DNA from 3 places in the Paenibacillus swuensis genome. Region 2 is predicted to be linked to each of the others. Evidence: riboswitches for the same ligand, from Rfam matches in the RefSeq annotation. Region 2 holds a riboswitch; each other region holds the start of a gene.
What was found. Region 2 has a riboswitch for cyclic di-GMP ahead of SY83_RS00930 (PilZ domain-containing protein). Riboswitches for the same ligand answer to the same signal wherever they lie in the genome.
Positions count from the first base shown of each region.

Region 1: another riboswitch for cyclic di-GMP. It lies ahead of SY83_RS05125 (transglutaminase-like domain-containing protein); the one in region 2 lies ahead of SY83_RS00930 (PilZ domain-containing protein).
Region 3: another riboswitch for cyclic di-GMP. It lies ahead of SY83_RS11005 (IPT/TIG domain-containing protein); the one in region 2 lies ahead of SY83_RS00930 (PilZ domain-containing protein).

Region 1 covers NZ_CP011388.1:1,228,764-1,235,674, forward strand. The annotation lists gene SY83_RS05120 (helix-turn-helix domain-containing protein) at 1-254, opposite strand, end outside; gene SY83_RS05125 (transglutaminase-like domain-containing protein) at 427-1,227, opposite strand; cyclic di-GMP riboswitch class I at 1,242-1,334, opposite strand; gene SY83_RS05130 (class D sortase) at 1,392-2,078, opposite strand; gene SY83_RS05135 (collagen binding domain-containing protein) at 2,145-3,884, opposite strand; gene nagZ (beta-N-acetylhexosaminidase) at 4,080-5,372, opposite strand; gene SY83_RS05145 (GerAB/ArcD/ProY family transporter) at 5,396-6,487, opposite strand; gene SY83_RS05150 (Ger(x)C family spore germination protein) at 6,498-6,911, opposite strand, start outside.
Region 2 covers NZ_CP011388.1:157,644-164,554, reverse strand. The annotation lists gene SY83_RS00940 (DUF2252 domain-containing protein) at 1-1,281, opposite strand, end outside; gene SY83_RS00935 (GNAT family N-acetyltransferase) at 1,358-1,864, opposite strand; cyclic di-GMP riboswitch class I at 2,048-2,142, shown strand; gene SY83_RS00930 (PilZ domain-containing protein) at 2,243-2,935, shown strand; gene SY83_RS00925 (DNA-3-methyladenine glycosylase) at 3,007-3,663, opposite strand; gene SY83_RS00920 (O-antigen ligase family protein) at 3,654-5,741, shown strand; gene SY83_RS00915 (hypothetical protein) at 5,830-6,189, shown strand; gene SY83_RS00910 (dehydrogenase) at 6,350-6,661, opposite strand; gene SY83_RS00905 (cupredoxin domain-containing protein) at 6,741-6,911, opposite strand, start outside.
Region 3 covers NZ_CP011388.1:2,508,819-2,515,729, reverse strand. The annotation lists gene SY83_RS11025 (DUF1871 family protein) at 1-30, opposite strand, end outside; gene SY83_RS11020 (hypothetical protein) at 42-251, opposite strand; gene SY83_RS11015 (RHS repeat-associated core domain-containing protein) at 564-1,385, opposite strand; gene SY83_RS11010 (hypothetical protein) at 1,386-1,967, opposite strand; gene SY83_RS11005 (IPT/TIG domain-containing protein) at 2,216-5,095, opposite strand; cyclic di-GMP riboswitch class I at 5,169-5,271, opposite strand; gene SY83_RS11000 (hypothetical protein) at 5,326-5,649, opposite strand; gene fliS (flagellar export chaperone FliS) at 5,654-6,052, opposite strand; gene fliD (flagellar filament capping protein FliD) at 6,078-6,911, opposite strand, start outside.

The sequences.
Region 1 (6,911 bases), 1.1 Mb from region 2:
AAGGCTACAATTCGTTTCTCGGCATAGAGGTTGACCGCGAAGTTACTAATGATTTCTTTCATATAGGAAATGTTATTGTTGACTTGAGTCATGACCTTCCGGTTGGCTTCCTGCTGCATGGTGATGGCGCTTCGCTCGGCATTGTATTGTTGTGCCAGAGAAGAGGTGAGCAGCACCGCGAACATCAGCAGCGTCAGAGACAACAGCATTCGCAGAAGATACTTCTTGGACTTATAGGCCTGCAGCATACGCATGTGATTACCTCCATTAAAGCGTTTACATAGTTCCCTGGATTTAGTATCTCACAGAAATTGGATGGTCTCCACTATGAATTTTACGTAATCCTTTGCCATATGGGTAAAAAAAAGACCATCCGTTGTCGTCGCAGCTAACAACAACAGGATGGTCCTACACATGGCGTCCGCTTTAATAAAATTTAACCGTCTTATATTGGGAAGCCGCCTTGAACAGCGTTGGTGTCTTGCCGTGTTGTACATAGGCCGCATCGTAAGTGGTGTCCACCGTCTGCCACTTGTTATCAATATATACTTCGTTCCAAGCATGGTACGTGGCAGGGGCATCGGCATGGTACCCTTTCACGACCTTGGTGGGAAGCCCCGCGCTTCGGGCCATAGCCGCGAACAAGGTCGCGAAATCGTAGCAGATCCCCTTGGAGGATTTATAAATCTCATCTACCTCCGGCGTGTATTTCGAGGAAACGGTTTTCGCTTCAAGTGTGTCATACTTTATATTTTTGGTGATATATGTGTATATGGCTTTTAGTTTAGCTTGATCGGTTTCGGCGCGTAAGGTCAATTCACGTGCTTTAATCACAGCTGACGTGCTATTCGACCAGTTGATCAAGGAGATGGATTGCAGGAATACGTCGTTACCGACCCCCTGCTTCAGTGTGAGCTCTTCTTGGGTAATAACTTTATATTTAGTATCGCTTACCGATTGCGCGATCAGCACCTTATATACCCCGTCCCCTAACTGCAGCGGATATTGGGCTCCCGGGCTCATTCTGTAGTCGTAGCTGACTTTCCCCTTCGTAACACGGATGATCGTTTCCCGATCCGGAGATTGTTCATAGTTTACCCTTAACACACCTTTAGTCAAAGCTTCGCTGTCGAATAGTGTCATGGACGACGCGGCCGCCACGGAACCGAAGGGAGCCAAAAGACCCAAAACTATAACAAACATCGATCTCCATACCCATTTAGACACAAAAAAACTCCCCCTTCGGTAACTGGCTGTCTTTTTAGTAGAATTCTACTAAGGAAGACCCTTTAGTTTTGCGTCTTTAGCTTTCGCTAAATTTGCCTTTATCGGTGAAAGCACCTTATTTATTAATCTAAATGTACTATAGGATCGACAGCTTGTATATAGACTTACGACCTATGATTTGGAATTATTTGTCCTTTCAGAATGAGTCTATGGGTCGGATTTTTCATAGGATGGCACGTAACCAGCGTAATTTCGCGTAAATTCTCCTTTCCTTTCAGCACCCCAACCTCTTCGGGAAGCACAATCTCCTTGCTTGTCAGTTTATATCGAAATTTCTCTTTTCCCGTGTCGACTTCAACTACATCACCGATCTTCATCTCGCCTAACCGGTTAAAATTCTTTCCGTATGTACGGTTACGATGACCTGCAATGGCGTAATTGCCGATTTGGCCGGCTTTACCGGTGTTGGCAATGCTGGCGACTGACCGTGACAAGTTTTGTTTCGTAGCGTTGGTCAGGATTGGCAAGTTCAGATCAATTTTGTTGATGATCAAGACGCCCTCGACGTTCTTTAACTTTACTTCAGCCGCGGGCGGTTTTTTCTGTGACGGGGCAGGCTGCGCTGTCATTGGCTTCGTTGCGGCAGAATCACTGTCGTCCGGTGGAAGATCGGCCTGCTCCACAATATCTTCTACCGTCGTCTCCAGAGCGATCTGTTGCATGTTCTGTTGCCATTGTTCCAAGATCCGATTCTGTTGATACGTCTCGTACCGGTCTTTAACAGCGGGATAGAGCAAGATCATAAATCCCGTCAGAATGATGAATGCCGCAAGTAATTTCTGTCTCAACATAATTAACTCCCTTCATACAAAATGGAAGCGAGCCTCGTAAGGTCTCGCTTCCAATGGTCATGTTCTTTAGCGCTTGACGAGAACTTTCCGTCTAAGTACTGCGAAGCCCAACAGGATCACGGCTACACCGAGAGCTTGCGTCTTCCATGGACTGGCTTCGCCGGTCTTAGGAAGCATCGGTGCAATCGTTTCATCGGGAACGGCCGTTCCCAAAGGAACGTCTACATCTGTTTCAATGATGTCTACATCCTCCGGAGGATCAACACGGACCGGTTCCGTAGGTACCTCTATGTTTCCGGTTGGCGTCACATCCGGTACCGGCGTTAATTCGATCGGCGGTACCGTCGTCGGTGGTATCGTAGTTGGTGGCACCGTCGTTGGCGGATCCGTTGGCGGATTCGTCGGCGGTGGGTTTGTCGTCGGCGGATCCGTTGGCGGCGGATTCGTCGGTGGTGGATCTGTTGGCGGCGGATTCGTCGGCGGTGGATCTGTTGGCGGCGGATTCGTCGGCGGTGGATCTGTCGGCGGTGGATCTGTCGGCGGTGGATCCGTCGGCGGCAATTTAGCATTTGTTATCGTTTTGCAATAACATGTCGTAGCGGATACATCAATAGTAAAGAGATGCTCCGTCGGATCTAACTTGTAGCCGGCCGGCGCTGTTTTCTCAATGAGTACATAGGCGCCGGTAATCAGCTTCTTAAATACAGCCTTCCCGACCGAATCCGTGGTCAGTGTATTCACCAGAGTCCGTTCCGCGTCAGATACGCGGTAAAGCTCGAAACTCGCTCCGCTGAGCAACAACGAAGGGTCGGCTTCATCGACTTTCTGGATGGTAAGCTTCCCATTCGCCCCTGACGGATCAAATGCAGCTGTGACTGTAAGCGGGGCGGACCCATTCTCATCCCAGTCTACACGGGCTTGATTCACATATTCGACGTTGCCTGGAACTACAGGCCCGCTTAACCAGTCTTCATCGAAATAGGTCGCGTAACTGACGGTATGCGGGCCCGAAATCGGAGACTGCAGAGTAAGGTCGAAACCGTCGGTTGCCGCAGGTGTAACGGATTCGCGCAGTACCAGATTATACGCTGCCGGCGCGCCTCCATCTGCAGTGACCGTCAGCGATCCCGGCACGAACTGAAGTCCGCCCTGCGTAAACGTATCCTGCAGGTAGACGTTGGACATGATCTTGCTGTCCCCGTTCAGCTTGACGGTCCAGACCACGGTTTGAGCCGCGGCATCTACAGCGCCAGCCCGTTTGCTGATAATCACCTGGTCGATCTCGCGTCCAGACACATCCTTATACGTGTTGGAATACACCGAGTTGATCACCATCGTCGTGCCGGTCACGCGTTGAACGGCGGCTGTTTTATACTCTATTTTGAAAGCTGATGTAACATCCTGATGGAATTGCACATGAAAACCAGTCTGACCTGCTGCTGTTGTGGGAGTCACGGTGTACTCGGATGAAGCCAGTACTGTACCTTTCACTTCAAATCCGCCTGAATTAAACGTAATCGGGTACACTTGAAGAGAATTTGGAACTAGCTGCTGCGTATCTGGAAATAAATCTGTCAAAATGGCATCCGCAGCAGGAACATCCTTCTGATTGTAGTTATACTTGATCGCCCAAGAAATCGTCTGCGTCGCCGCGTCATAATTCGTGGAATCCTTGCTCAGGAACTTCTGGCTACCGACTTCAGCCGCTTGCGCGCCCGACTGCCCTAGTAACCCCGTAACGTTAACCAACAGTGTCATAAACATAATCGTGACCAGCAACGCGCTTACCTTTTTACGAAGAATCATTGACGGACATCTCTCCTTCTCCCATATCAATACTTTATCCCCAGCTTTAACTAAAATGCCTGTACAATATATTAACATATTTTAGAAGATTAGAATCTAGAACTAGTTAAATCTACTATATTATTACAATAGTTCTTATATTTAGACAAAAAATGACCTCACCTATATCTCAGGTGAAGCCATTTCAACCTAATATTATGGATGCAAATCTAATACCTTCGAGATTTTGCGATTGATTTCGCTGACATTCACAGGTTCCGTCTTCTGATCAGCCAAGCCATATTTATGTTTTAATTTCAAAATACGGTACACCCGCTCGTCCACCATCCGTTCCGTGAGCACACCGGATTGCATCCCCTGCTTCAACGCCTCAAGCACCCGTTTCTGCATTGTATAGTCATGACCGATTAACACGATATCGCTCCCTGCCTGCACGGATTGCAGAGCTGCCTTGCCGATCTCATGATGCTTGACGATCCCGCCCATGGTCATATCGTCCGTGATGACGACGCCCTTAAACTTAAGCTTCTCCCTTAATAGCCCCGTAATCATCTTCTTTGACAGGGATGCAGGAGCCTTGGAATCCACCTTAGGCAGCAGTAAATGTGCCACCATCACAACATCGGCCTGATGTTGAATCGCATCCGCGAAAGGCCGGATCTCAAACGCCTCAAGCTCCTCAAGACTCTTGTTCACGACAGGCAGTTCAAGATGAGAATCCACCGACGTATCTCCATGCCCGGGGAAATGTTTGATGACGGGCACCACGCCTTTAGAGCTGATGCCTTTCATCGCCTGGCTCCCGTGACGGATCACTTTCTCTACAGTCGTACCGAAGGAGCGCTGGCCAATGACCGGATTGTCAGGGTTACTGTTAATGTCGAGCACCGGCGCGAAGTCCATATTGAAGCCAAGCGAAGCTACTTCTTCACCGATGGCTTGATGGATCGCATACGTATAGTTCGGGTCATCGTATCGGCTGATATCCGCGGCGGCGGGCGTTTCTGTGAATTCGCGCGGCATGCGGCTTACCAAACCGCCCTCCTGATCCAGGCTGAGCCATAATGGCACCCCATGATTGCGGTTCATCTGCTTGAGCTGATTCAGTAAACCCAATGTCTGCTTGGCATTGTTGATATTGTCCTTGTACAAAATAAATCCGCCCACATGATACTTGTTCATCATCTCTTCTGCATCCGATTGAGCTGTTGCTCCCTTCAAACCGACAAGCACCATCTGTCCGAGTTTTTGCTCCGTGGTCATCCCCGCGAGTTGCTCCTGAACAGGATCCTTCACCTCCGGAACCGAAGGAGCTTGCGGCGTTTGTGGATCTTCGGGCGCTTGGGGCGTCGGGGGCTTCTGCGGAATTGGCGAAGCCGGAGAAGTTGACGGCGGTTGGGGAACAGGTTCCGCTTGCTGCTGTCCGCATGAAGTGAGCACGAATGCGAGAGCTATTTGGAATACGATACATTTACATTTGGTTTCCATGTGTTGGTGAACTCCTTTCTCCATTATCCTTGTACGCGGATATTCCTCTGAACCAAAGCCGTAATCCAAAGTAACAACGGGATCCCGACCATAATAATCGGAAAAATATAAGGCACAGCCACTTTAATGGGGAAAAACACGGATACTTCGATGTAATTGCGCGGTAAGAGGGCCAGCGGCAACCCGAGTATAGTGAACACGACTGCATATGTTCTCCACTTCCCGGTTCCCGTCCACTGAGCTGTACCGTAACTAACGGCGAACAAATAGATGGATAGCTTCAGGAAGATACTCATAATCCAGATGGCCACGACGATCGCGTCCAAACTTTCGATAATCCCCGCCACTGATATGGAACGAACCAGCATTAATAAAGGGTAAGGGAAGCTTTGGGTTACATTCGGACCAAAAACCATGAGTGTCGCAACAATCGAGACCACAAATCCCGCACCGGCTAACAGAACCCCTCCGATCCCGTGCTTCATCACGAATTCTCGTTTGCTCACGAATGAAATTAACATAATGACCAAGAAACAGTCTCCCAGGAAAGGAGCGCCCATCAATGAACCTTGTAAAAGGGTAAACCCGTTATGATCCTTTAGAACAGGCAGCAGCCTCTCGGCATTTAAATTATTAAAGGATAACAAGATCGGCAAGAAAATCCCCGCTATAATAACGGGTCCCAGAAATTCACTCATACGGCCGATTACACTTAACCCGGACAAAGTAGAATACAGCACCACGGATGCCATCAGCATAATAATGATAGAAACCGGCGTCTCAGGCAAAATCGTACCAATCATGAACGTGGTAAATTGACGCAGAATTGCAACGTAGACTACGAACCAATAGAGCAGATACAACAATACCATACCTCCGCCGAGCCATGGGCCAAGCATTATTCTTACAAAATCGATAAAGGTTTTCTCCGGATACATCAAACTTAATTTGACATTAATAAATACGGTCACTATCCCTAGCAGAACGGTAATCATTGCCGATATCCAAGCGTCCTGTCCGGAAATCCGGACGGTGGCCGATGATGTAAGCAGAATCGCCATGACCACTTGCATGCTTGTGATCATCCAGAACAATTGTCTGCAGCTTATAGACATTACGTTTACGTCACTCTCTTTCCTGTTCGATCTTGTCTGTAAGTTGGTTTATATTTGAGATCCCCGGTGTATGAATTACAGTGTCGATTTCCACCGTTACAGGCATGTCCGAGAAGATCCGCTCCCAATTCCTTTTCTCTTTCTTCCATTGTTCGGGATAGGCTTTATGAAATTCCCGGGCGAATCCGAAGATGTCCGCGCTGTATTTCTTTTGACCCTCGCGAATGATTTGTGTTACTTCTTGTTGTATCTTCTTATTAAACCAAGGTTCCGCTTTCTTCAGATTGTCCTTAGTGCTCATGAAATCTAACGAATTGGAGCTTTCCGCGATATCCGCATTGACTTTAATCCGAAGGTGCATGCTCCATACTCCTTTATGAATTCGGGGAAAATAATGCAGGTAACTCCTTGTTAACTTTAAACT
Region 2 (6,911 bases):
CTTTGCATAAGTAAGCGCGGCGAATGAAAGCTGACTGACGAATGCTTCATCATCCTTACCGATTGCACGGACAATTTCTTCCTCGCTATGGTAAGGCATCAGGGTATGCTCCGTATCCCGATCCGCGCGGGCATGCATCTTTGCCGTAATTTGGCCCATTGTCTTTACCATGGTCGTCAAATCATCCATCGTCTCAATCGCCTCGAGCTTTACCCGTTTCTTATAAGGCGACCGTTCCCGGACATAATAATGATCGCCGCCAAGTGTGAAATGGCCAAGAAAAGGATCGGCTTTATGATGCATGGCCCGCTGGGTCATGATGACACGTTTGCCTTGATGAGGGAAGAGTGTCCAGAACTGATCGTTGTGCGGCAGGAAGTAAGCCGGAACAGGGGCGCGCACTTCCTTCGCCTCCAGCACGAGGTCGTCCAGCGCTCCGTGTTCACGTCCGCCCTCAATCAGCATATAGTAGCGATCGAGGCCGATTGAAGCGGTTCCCGAAGCATGCTTCACGACAACATCCTTGATGCCGTAGAAGCCTTCCTCTTTTTTCAACTGTGCATCTAAAGAAGAATAATATTCCGTCCATGCGGAGGTTAACAAAGCCCGCTGGTCCTCTCCCACCGACTCCAGCTCGGATGTGCTCTTGAAGCGGCGGTGATTGTCGGCAACATCCGTAACCCCGTCCAGCAGGTGGGTAACGCTGCGCTTATTCAACTTCTTCAACAGCTTACGGATAACGCCCGTTGTCTCATCTTCCGTGTAGCGAATGCGAGTAGGATCTTCTTTGCCCTCGGCAAAGCGTCGAATCTGCTTATAATAAGACTTGAGATACGTTTCGACGGCTTCCCGGCAATCCTCGGGATCAAACCCCCGCAGCTCCGCAACCAGCACAATACTGACGGACATACGCAACACGTCATACAGATAGGAACCGAGGTATCCTTCGTCAAAATCATTGACGTCATAAACAATTTCGCGGTCTTCGTCCAGGAAAGCGCCAAAATTCTCAAAGTGGAGATCCCCCTGAATCCAGGTCGGCCGGTCGTCCGGAGTATGAAAGGTGAAGGGAATCCGCGTCACGTCAAAATAAAACAAATAAGCGCTTCCGCGAAAGAAACGGAAGACGCTTTCGGTCATTTTGGCGTATTTCTCCCGGCGTTTATCCGGTGACAGCTTCATGATTTCTTGATCGAATTCGTTCAATACCGTTGTAATCGTATGTGTACGTAGAAGGTGATGTGTAGTTTTGATGCGCTCCGGTGAATACAAACTTTTCAAAGGTACAACACTCCTCGGAATCAACTAGAATAAGAGTATTTTACCACAACTGGAACAGATCAGCAGAATTGCCCCACTACTTCATATCAACCAGGGGCATGGGATAAGCGAACCGGGGTTGGAAATCCCAGGAGCACAAGGAGAGCTCATAAATACTGCGGTGCTTGCCGGTACCGTAGTAGTCCGCTTCGGTGTTGCGATGCCGAAATCCATGCGCCGAGAGGGCGCGAATCGAAGGGATGTTTCCGTCGCTGACCGTTACTTGTACGGATTGGAGACGTTCGAATTTCCGGAGAGCTTCCAGTCGCGCCTCAATGAAACGCTTGCCGATGCCCTTACCTTGAAATTCCGAGTGCACATTACTAAAAAGAAGCCAGCCCGTTGTATGATACATATCAATGCCGGCGCAACAGAAGCCGATTAATTGTCCTTGATGGGTTGCTTTAAAAATCAGATCGGGAAACAACTCGAAATATTTTTTGAGCTCATGCTGATTCATGCGGTCCGGCAAAGTTAGATCCGCAAGCTGAATCATTTCCTGGAAATCATTTCTCCGCGCTTGGCTGATCGTCACCACTTCCACGGTAAGCCTCCTCTTATGCAAACAAGCTATGTGTTCATAGTAGCATCCGAATGTTAAGGGGATTCTTTGCTTATTTTAATATTTTGTTAAAGCATAGTACATTAGAACTAAATGCGAGCAGCGGTCTATTGCGAAAATTGTCAAAATACGGTATGATATCGTTTAATAACATAGTGCTTAAGTATTCGATAACGGCAAACTTATTGAAAAGTAAGGACGCAAAGCTTAGGGTCTAAGGTTACAACGCGAGTTGTAACGATGGCAGCCTGGCTACCGAAAATCCTTTCCTACAAGCCTAAAGGCTGTGTCTGTTGGAGGATGCGGTCTTTTTTGTTGCCGAAAAATGTACAAATTTGGAGAACAAGGCGGTGTGGAGAGATGTATACGAACAGCAACTTAGCTAAGAAGATGAACTACCAGACGAGTATTGCCGCTTCCGTCTTATTGCAGTGCAAGACCGTTGTGGAGAAAGAAGATTTCGTATCCACCGGGATCCTCACCTATGCCGAAGGGGACGTTATTGAGGTTGAAATCGCGGAATATAAGCTGTTTGATCTCGGGAAACCTGTGAAGTTGACCGTATATTCGAAAGCAGGGATTTATGTGTTTCATACCATGGTTGTAGCTAAAGACCGAGGGGCGATCATGGTGCTGAACCCGCCGGACAACCGGAAGAAATTCAAGGAACAACGTGAAACCACACGTGTACAAGTAGATTGCAAGGGTATCTTGTTAAGGGATCACGCATCGAAAGACAATCCCGACAATGAGCCGATTGCTTTAAGTCTGAAGAATATCAGCTTGAGCGGGATGGGGCTGGCGGTTTACGCTTATGAGCCGATTCCCGTTGGCTCCCAGATGAGTGTCCGAGTGGATATCGGCTTCCCGCTGACCTGCAGAGTCGAAATCATCCGCTGTGAATTTATCGGCCAAGGTCATTATTACGGGGTGCGCATGTTATCTTTAACCTCGGAGCAGACGAGTGCCATCCGTGCCTTTATCGTCAAGACACAGACCGTGACTTATTTCTCGAAGAAGAAAGATGATGCCTCGAAAGCAGCAGAGGAATAGGGAACAGACCGGCCGGCGATTAGCCGGTCTTTCCTGTTTCGGGCGGCGCCGGTTCCCCCAAGCCGCCTCCCTCAACCCTCGACAAAGCGCCAGGGCATAGCCTGGCCTTTGGAGATCCCGATGCGACCGGTTTCCTTCAGGGGAAGGGGTCGCATCCCTGTCGGCGGCGGGAGCAGCTCGAGCTCGCCGCCGCCGAAACCACCGCATACATCGTACCCGTTGTATGCGAGATCCAGGGCAAGCCCCTTCGTGAGCTTGCCCGGACCGTTCAGCAGCTGCGCGTCCCGCACGCCGGGGCGGTTCGCTCGGACGAGCTCCAGCCCCTGGACGACTTCCGCTCCGCGCAGCAGCACGGCGCCGGGCTCGCCTTCGCCCTCGGTCACGATGTTCATGCAATAGTGCATCCCGTACGAGAGGTACACGTACAGATGCCCGGCTTGTCCGAACATCAGGCGGTTCCTCGGCGTCACGCCGCGGTGAGCATGGCTTGCCGGGTCGTCCGCTCCCCGGTACGCTTCCGTCTCCGTAATGCGGACCACGATGTCCTCAAGCCCTGAGAAGCCTCTGCGAATCAGTAGGCAGCCGATGAGATCTTGGGCCACGGTAACCGTATGCCGCTCATAAAATGCGCGTTCCATCTCTAAACCCCCTTTGGAATAGAATTCCCTGCATTTTCCTGATACTATGAAGTGACTAGAAGGAAGCGGGGAACGAAACGATGAAATCATCCTGGTTAGCTCTCTTGATAGGTTTAGTTTGCATGTTATCGGCCTTTCGCCGCGGCCTTTTTTTCGATAAAGATTTCTATACGTTGCAGTGGGTCCTCTTTGGCTTTGCGGCGGTATGCCTCGTTTATGCGATAACCACAAGACTTCTTTGGATCCGAACCTCCGGTTGGGCGCTCCTTCCATTCAGCATGGCCTTATTTTACACCGTGTCAACCTTTATGAATCCGGCATCGGTCGGAGGCACCATCCACGAAGCTTTAAGATGGACAGCCTATGGCTGCTTTCTGTGGTTATGTGTTCTTTATATTCAGCATCGGTCACATCATAGAGCGGTGTTAAATCACATTTTGACCGCATCCGGCTTATTTATTTTGGCCGGCGCATGGTCAGGGTTTTACGGACTATTGGACTATCCCGAGATTGTACAGCACGCCTCCGACGAGCGATTATCCGCTTTAGGCTTAAGGTTATCCGGTTATTTTCAATATGCGAATATGTTCGGGGCGGTGATGGGGGCCTATCTGTTGTATACAATGGGAGGTATTGTCAGTCCATCCTCCGGTCAAGCGCGGTCCACAACCTACTTGCGAATTTGGCTTCAAGCCATCCCTTTAGTTCCATATGCCACGGCAATCCTGCTGACTGAATCCAGAGGAGCCTGGATCGCCATCGGTATAGGATGGATGGCCGGTTGGATTTGCATCGCCAAAGCCGTCAAGTTCAATTATGCTTTACTATCGGTCTTGGTCTTATGTGCGGCAGGTATCGCTCACTTTACGATCGTATCCTCTATACAATCCGGCCCAACGTCGTTTCCGGGAATTTACAGCCTGATCGTCATCAGTATTATCCTAAGTATGATTATCCCTTTAATTGTACGACTTTCTATGAACAGGGTTGTCTATCTCGGTTCAAGCGCGGTTATAGCTTTAGGTATGCTGCTGTTCAGTTTCATCATACCGGCTACCACAACCGAACGAGTGAGCGGTCATTACGAAACGGCGAATGCGCGCGCACAGTTTTACAATGATGCTATGACCATTATCAGCGAGTCTCCTTGGGCAGGCTCGGGCGGCAACAGCTGGGGGAAGTTATACACGTCCTACCAAAGCAACCCATACGTAGGATCTGAGGTTCACAGCGGATATCTGGATATCTGGATGGACACCGGGACGGTTGGGGGCCTGTTGTTCATAGTCATGTTACTTCTGTTTGCCGTTCGGGTGGCCAGGCGGCATTCCATGCTGCTGGCGCCGCTGGCCGTCTTGTTTGCGCATAGCGCCGTTGATTTTGATATGTCCTACGGTTTTTTCTGGATATTGTCATTCCTATGGATCGCCTTAGGCGGGACCGATAACTTGAGCTTACCCCGCAACCACAACGCTGCAGAACACTTCTCATTCCCATGGCAAAAAAGAGCCACCTTTGCTTTACTCCTGCTCCTTTCTGCCGGAATATTCTATTCCGTGCGGATGGATGCGGCCAGGTTTGTCATTTCCGCCGTTCCGGGTGAGAGCCTTCCAACCCAAGCCGTGAGATGGTGGAACAGTTCCAATCCGCTTGCGAATCGGTCAGGGGGTGCGGGCGGTGAACCCGGTCTCAACCAGCGGCAAACGGCGTTGCGTCTGTATCCCTATTCTGCGGACGACAGGCTTGCTCTTGCGGAGCGGCTGCCTAAGCGTAAAGCCATCCCGTTGCTGAAAGAAGGCCTTCGCTATGAGCCCCGTAATCCGGAGTTGCATTGGCAGTTGGGCATTGCTTATTCGGCATTAGGTCAGATGGAGGCGGCGGAAGGGGAATGGCAAACGGCAGTAGAGTCTGACCCCTATGACAAAAGAAAGCAGGAGCAACTCATTCAGCTCTGGTATGAAGCGGCTTTGCAGGCCGGACAGAGGGGAGAAGCCGAAGTTGCTCGGGATTATGCCGTGCGATCTCTTGATGCCTATGAGGCATTCGCTGCCCGGGCAAGGCAAGCGGACCCCGAGAAGAAGAATGACCGTCTCTTCTTCCTGACAGAGCGGGCGAGAGAGGCCGCAATCCGCACAGCAACCCGGTTTCAGTTGCCGATACCTGAATAAACGGGTCTCAGCCGTGGTAATCTGTCCAAGCACTGACATTCCTGCACGCATACTGTATTTATGAGAATGCGTATAAGGAGTGAAGTTCATGCCAGGAGTTAAACCGAAGTTGAAAGATCCGATGGTCAAAGGTAAAGTTCTCCGCAAGGTTGTATCCGGGGGGAAAGTCCTCAGCAAAGTAGCCAGTCAGCGGTTTTCCAGATTAACGATTGTATGGCTGCAGCAGAACGGAAATCCGTTTGACACAGCCGGGTTCAGAGCAAGATTGATTCGCAACGGTCAAGTGGTTGCAGTCACCCAGTTCGATCGTTACGGTGTTGCGCGTTTTAGTACTATTGACGCTTTAACACGTGTTAGCTATACGCTGCAAGCCGTAGATTCGAACGGCGTCGTGTTCAGAACGAGAACGGTTCCGGCTCGGGTCGAAGTATTCGGCATTATCGGCTAAAACACATCAAGACCGCCCCTTTGGGAGCGGTCTTTACTTTACCACATTGGAACGTATATGTTTTCGTCCTCGAAAACACGCTATCCAATTGGCATAATAACCAACCTATAAACGCGGTCGCTCATCCTGGGAGGCCTCGATCGAGGTTATTTTACATAACTTATCCGCCGAACGCTTCCCGGAAGGCCCGGCTTAACGGAGCGGGATCCACTTCCCAAAGCGCGGACAGCTCCGGGCAAACGTTCTCATCCCACCAATCCGCAAGGAGCTTTCGATTGCTGCTGTTCTCATGGACCCACACCAGATTCAACATGACCTTTTTGAAATAAAGATCTTCACCTTCCGCCAATTTGGCTTCCGGGATATACTTCTTTAACCGTTTGACCGCACGGTATAATTCTTTATTGCATGCCCTGCGTATTTTCCGCGCCGTCGGCAAGGTGGCCTTATGCTTTTCATTATGTTGCTGCATCGTTCATCACCCGCTCCTCTCTGCAATAGATTATGCAGAGAGGGGGCGGTAGGCTACCGAATCCAGGAAAGGCTGTGATTTAATCCACTATGATATAGCCGATCATCGGCGCGCTGGGTCCCGATTCGGGATGGGTAAGACAGACGATGCGGTACGTGCCTTCCTGTTCGGTTTGGAACCTCACAACGGTCTCCTTGCCTTTTCTCACTTCACTCTTGATGTTAGTGCCTTCAATAATGAAGGGATGACT
Region 3 (6,911 bases), 2.4 Mb from region 2:
GTTAATTATTTGAATGATAATATCTCTCATTTGTTACTCCCTTACCTCCCGAATAAAGATTCCGACAATGCTTTATAAGCATCATCATATTTGCTCTTCGGAATTACCGTCACTAACGTTCCATCGTTGGCAATAACCGCAGCGCCTTCATCCGTGAAAAACAAATGCTTGCTTCCATTATTCTGTGAAAGTGCCTTACCATTCTTGACCCGAGATTCCACCATCTCTTTTGTTACACCACGTTCATTCATTCTCTCCAAGCCATGATTAGAAACCTTTGACCATTCAATCTTAGTGTCAGAATTTTTAACGAGTGTTCCGGCTTTTCCAAAGCTGTCGCCAATCTTAGCGACATTTTCCGCACCCTTAGATAATGCACCAGAAACTTTTTTCGCTATAGTTCCTGTTACACTAGCAACTCCCTTACAATAGGAATAACTGCTTTGCCACGACCTCCGCCACCTGTATTAATTGACATACTTATTTCAGCCATCAGTTGCATTTCTGCTGCTTTACCTTCATGAAGATCTTCAACAATCTTTCTCTTAGCTTCAGCAGCGTGTTTACCTCCACCAACTGTTTTTATTATTACCTAAACACTCTCGAGCCTTCCAATAATTATTTGAATTAGAACTACTTACAGAATAGAGGACTTTTAAATAGTGTTGTTCCAACTCTTTGGACGTGGTAGTAATGGAATTTAATTTCTTTCCATCCCATGTGGAAGTACCACCACCACCTACCTCAACACATATATTTCCACTAGGATCCACAAAATTAACAGGATTGTTCTTCACATAAGAATAAAGATTTAACCCATCCCCACGGAATGTATCCTCTTGCGTGAATCGGCCCAAGTTCGGGTCATAGTTTCTTGCACGCAGGTAGTAAGTGTCGGTAATCTCATCATACTGCTCTCCTGAGTATAAGAAGCGGTTCTGGATGAGTTCTTTCTTCTCCGTAGTTTGACCAAAAGCGTCGTAAGTGTAACTGTTAACCAATTCACCCTTGCAGTTCAAAAGTCCTGTTACATCGCCATGACCATTGCTTAACATGTCATAGAGACGACCTTGAGGATCAACTTGGGACAAAAGACCATAACCGCGAACATAGTTAGCCACACGATTACCGGATGCTGTCGTTTCCGACATGACTTGGTCACCGTCGAACGTGAAGTTCGTAAGCACTCCATTCTCAGCGATACTCGAGCGCAGTCCAAGTGCATCATAACTATAACGCATCCAGTTGCCGTCAGACATGGCGGACTCTATCAATTGATTGAATCCGTTGTATTTGAATTCGTCTTTCCCGTTCGGACCAAGTTTACTCATCATATTCCCATTCGGGTCATAGTTGAACGTTGTCTGACCTTGTGGGTTACTCATCTATAACAGTCTGTTGTTCCGATCATACGAATACGAGGTTGTCACACCTGCAACACTGTGCTCAATCCGGTTTCCGGCATCGTCATATCTATACTGTTCTGCGCCTTTACCTGGATAGTTTACATGGGTTAGTCTTTGCAGTTTGTCATAAGTGTACGACGTTGTTTGTCCGTTTTCCGTTGCAGTTAGTTTATTACCGTTTCCATCATAGCTGTAAGAGTGACTGTCTACGGTGTTACCTTGTTTGTTTCGGCTCAAAATAGATAGAATGTTGGAATCCTTATCGTAGCCGTACTGAACATTGGTTCCACTGTTATAATTAATGCCGCTAACGTTGTTGTCTGCATCATAATTATAGGATGCGACAAGCTTGTCGTTAGTAAGAACATCTTTCAATCTGCCTAGTGGATCATAGGTGTAATTAACGCGTTGGTTGTTCATGTCGGTTACTTCCGAAACTTGACCTTCTGCGTTATAACCATAATTTAAGACCAATTGACCGTTACGGGTCTTATTCAATACGTTTCCATTAGGTGTGTAGTTGAATACGTCAATTACATTCTTGTTGATCGCGCTGTACAAGTTACCGTCCGCAGAGTGTGCGTATTGCTCAAACTCACCCGTTTGGGTTACTCGTTTCTCGGTCCTGGGCCATCGTCTGAATGTTCGTTATAGTTGTTAACGTCAATCATCTTGGTTACATTGCCTTAAGCTATGACTACTACTGCCTTCACCATTCGGGACTTAAATCCTAGAGATAGCGCCCATGCTGGGCGCACAACCAAAATGCCCAACGACATAGGTCGCTGGGCATAAGATATTGCATGAACTTATAGATAGGTGTAGGTTACAACGTTACTTCTTTGACCGTCTGCATTCTCGACATAGATATCCACAGTTCCAGGAGTAGCTGAAGCAGGTACTGTTATTCTCAATCGGTTAACCGAGAAGAATGTGTTTGGCACAAGCACGCCATTCATATACACTTTAGAACTAGTTGTATAATTGGATCCATCGATTATTAGGAAACTCCCGCCCGATAACGGTCCACTTGTGCTGTTCAGTCTTGTAATGACCGGACTAGGCAGTACCGGGTTCTCATAAGTAAATGTACCGGAGACTTGCGAACCGGTCGGATTCGTCAATGTGAACGTTACGGGACCTGCTACGACACTGCTTGGAGAGGTTACCCGGATACGCGTATCGCTAAAGTATGTTACGGGAACATTGACGCCATTGAAGTTAACTCGGATGTTTCTATCGAAATTCGTTCCGTCGATGATTACAAATGTTCCACCCTCAAGAGGCCCTTTGTTCGGCGTTGTAGCCGTAATTGTTGGCAAGAGCTCTGTGTAGGTGAACCCATTGGTCAGTATGAACTCCTGTCCGTCCGGATTGACGACTCTAACATTGACTTGACCGGGTGCAGCCGTTTGTGGCAAAACGGATGTTATACGCGTGCTAATGACATTGTTGACTTGTGCTTGCGTACTTCCATAGTAAACCTTTGCACCACTAACGAAATTTGTACCATATACAAGTACTATAGTTCCGCCATTCAAAGGTGCGCTGTTCGGTGTCAAGGAAGTAACGGTAGGAGCAGGTGCCATGGCCGGCGCAACGTAAGTATATCCACCTGTTACCACTGCTTCTTGCAGATCTTTATTCACGACTTTAATATCAACAGCTCCGACAGTGCCTGCCGGTGCATAGGCTCTAAGTCTTGTTGGGGAGAAATAAGTTACACTAACGCCTTCAACACTACCAAAGAATACTTTGGATTGTGTCGTAAAATTAGCTCCGTCTACGATAACCGTAGTCCCGCCTGTTGATTCTCCGGTATTAGGCGTAATTCTGGTGATTTGAGGTGCAGGTGCTGCCGGAAGCGGTTCATACGTATACCCGCCCACAAGTACCGCTCTTCTACCGTCGGTGTTCTCTACGGTAATATCGACTAATCCGGCAGTTGTAGCCGCAGGTGCTGTTACTCTGATTTTAGTCTCAGAGAAGAACGTCCCCACCGATACAGCCGTGGTGCCGAAATATACTTTAGTTGAAGGAACGAATTTCTTACCGTCAATGACTACGTAATCTCCGCCGCTTACCAATCCTTTGTTAGGTGAAACAGCTGTAATTTCAAGCTTCTCAATTATTTCTTCTTCATAGGTATATCCATTGGCTACAACTACTTTGCTACCGTCAGGGTTCTCAACAGTAACATTGACCGGACCTGCTGCAGCAGCTTGAGGAGCAGTAACTTTAATTACACTCGGATGTACCAGGACAATAGCTGCAGATTTATCACCTAGCGTGACTTTGGCCCCAGGCATAAAATACTTACCGTTAATTGCAACAAGGTTTTCGCCTTTGAAAGGCCCGGTTGCCGGGTCAATGGAAGTCACCACCGGCGTTGCTTTGTATTTGTAATTACTTAGTGCAATTTGGTTATCAGGATTAGTTAATTTTATTTCTACTGAACCTTGTGCACCTTGAGGCACGACAACTTTCACCTCGGTTGAGCTGACGAATTGCTCGCTCGTTGCACGCGTTCCACCGAAGGTTACGGTCGCACCTTGACGGAAATTAGTACCATTCAATGTAATTGTATTGCCGCCTTCCGGTGCGCCTTCATTAGCTTCTACAGAGGTAATTACCGGTGCCGGGAACTTAACACTCAGTTGAACCGCAGGTAGAAATTTCATCCGCTTTGCGCCGGCATAGTCATTATATTCTAATTTAGAAGTTAAATCTGAAGTGTAATAAGTGCCTGCTTTATTCTTATCTTTAGGTCTAATCTTGTATTTGAACGTTAGAAGGCTGTTTTTCAATTCAAGGAAGTTCCACTGCAATTGATTTCCGACTACAGTAGGCTGAGGTATATTATCTTTGTAAGAGTCAGGAACAATCTCGAATTCAGGTGCGACGAGATCCGAAACGACAATGTTGTAGGCACTTGCCATACCGATCTCACGAACAATCGCTTTGTAGATATCGGACAATCCTACAGATCCAAGTACGAAATGATGATGTGAAGATGTTGTCGCCATTTCTTTCAATAGGATGTTCGGACCGCTGGTAGTCGGATCCGCATTAGTGTCTAGCAATGCAATCGTATAAAATACAATACCCGCTTCTTTTGCCAACAACGCTTTATCTTTGGCATACTGGTATGGATTGACCGTAGGAACAGTCGCATCTCCATCTGTCATAAGAACGATAACAGGCTGAGCTTCGGGTCTATGGTTTGCAAGCATTTCCATGGCTTTATCAATGGAATCACCCGTTGCTGTAGATCCGTTCGCTGCGAGTCCGTTGATGTAGCTTTTCAATTGTACAGCATCTGTTGTCAGTGGTAGAGCCTTAGTGTCTGAGCTGAAATCAACTATACCGACTTGGTGCTTTGTTAAATCTACAAGATCAACAAATTCTTTCGCTGATTTAATTGCGTCGCTCATCTTCTGACCTCTCATACTACCGGAGCGGTCGATGATAAGAATAACATCACTAGGCATAATGACATTAACAGGTGGAGTACCTTGTATCTGTAATGTAACTTCAGCTTCACCCTCAGTTGTAATTTGAGTGGGATTCACTGACTTGTTCACATTGACATAATCCGCTGCCGCTTCGGTCTGTTGAGAGAAGCTCAGTGTGGACAGTACGAAAAGAAAGCATAAAAACACGTTAAACCACTTGCCTGTTGTTCTCATCGAAACTCCTCCTATTAAATAATAAAATGGAGCCATTAGACATTGCTAATGCTCCATTTTTAGATAATGAAAGATTTGCAACCTGGCGATCTGATAGCAGTTGTTACTATATACCTACTACGGAAGACCCAATGGCTTTGCGTCCTTGCATTTCTGCAAGTTTGCCAGTATTTAGTTTAGGAAATTATACCCAGTACAATATTATAACCCCATTACAAGTCTGTCAATATTTATTTTTTTGTGTCGAATAACAGACTATCGTAAAGAATTGTACTCTCATAAGCAGACTTTTGTTTTCTGGCTGTGCTTGTTTTGTGCATTCCCAGTTCAGCAGATATTTTGAACTCGTTCATACGACCCAGAATGATCTCATCGTACGCCAGCAACTTGCTCAGTTGGTCTCTCATTTCTTGTAACTGAGCTTGATTGACCGTTCCGTTCTTTAACAGGTCGATGTGTTCTTCACGTTGTTGAACGAAGGCCACAATGTCTTCCTCGGTTGAGTGCTCAATCTGATGAACCAATGCCATCGTCATGGTTTCGAGTTGTTCCATCCAACTATACATAATGGTTAGAGGGTTTCATGCTTCCTGCCAGCCTTGAAGCTTCTGCCCATGTCTCCCTTAACTCTTCAATGTAGCCTAACGCTTCAGTAATCAAGATGAGGTCTTTCTTAACATTCCCTTGAACAAGCAGATGAATAATGTATTCATACATAACCAATAAGTCCTTGGACACCGGCTGTTTCATATCCAATGATGAAATAAACTCATAGATTATGGCCTGAGCTTTACACAAGTTGGTATTTGCTAGTTCATAGTTATTAGATTCAATGCCTTCAATCCCCAGTTTACAGAAACGTATTGCTCCATCATATAGCATGAGTAAAAGCTGATTTGGAGTCGATGTTAAAGTAGTATTCTGCGTATATGTGTTTCTCATTTGTTGGCTTAACACGAGACTCTCCTCCTCAAATCACGAATCATCCAAGTGCATTTGCTAAGTAAGCGGATTGCGATTGGTATTTGTTCATTGCTTGCTCCATGGCATTGAATTTCTTATAGTAATTATTCTCCAGGTCACTCAACTTAGAATCCTTCTGAATCATCTGGTCCGTAAGTTGCTTGAGATCTTTACCGATCATGCTCTCTGAACTGAATGGCTGCGTCAATGAGCTCGTGAAAGCAGACGTACCCGCTTTAGAAGAGATCGCGTTCAACGAAATTTGAATATCATCCCGCATTCTTTCAAACAGACCTTTGGAACTTACGGAACCGCTTTGTTGCGTGAAGAAACTCATCACCTTTGTTGGGTTGTCCTCCAGCATTTCCCTCAATTTGTTCTCATCTTTTAAGTACAGTTTGCCGTTCTCAAAATATTTGCCTGTTTCAATGCCAAGCATACCTAATGTGACGGTCTCTGCGCCAATGGTGACAGGTTTGTTCGTACTCGCCCTAACATCATTAATCGTCTTAGTTAGCAGCGCCTCATTCCGGAGAAGTCCGCTCTTCGCTTTGGATTCCCATCTTGTGACTTCATCTTCCTTCATGTCGTCTCTCTGCTCTTTCGTAAGAGGCAATACATTCCTATTCCGTTCTTCTTTCACCTTGTCGCTCATTGTCGATAGCAAGTCATTATAATCGTTAATGAATGACTTAATGGTATTAACGATGGCATCCACGTCTTTGGACACTTTGATTTCCGTCGGGTCTGCAACAGTCTTGGCTTTAAGCGTGACCTCTACTCCATTAATAGAGAAGATATTACTGGAACGTGTTGTCGCAATGCCGTTAATTTCAAGTTGGGCATCATCTCC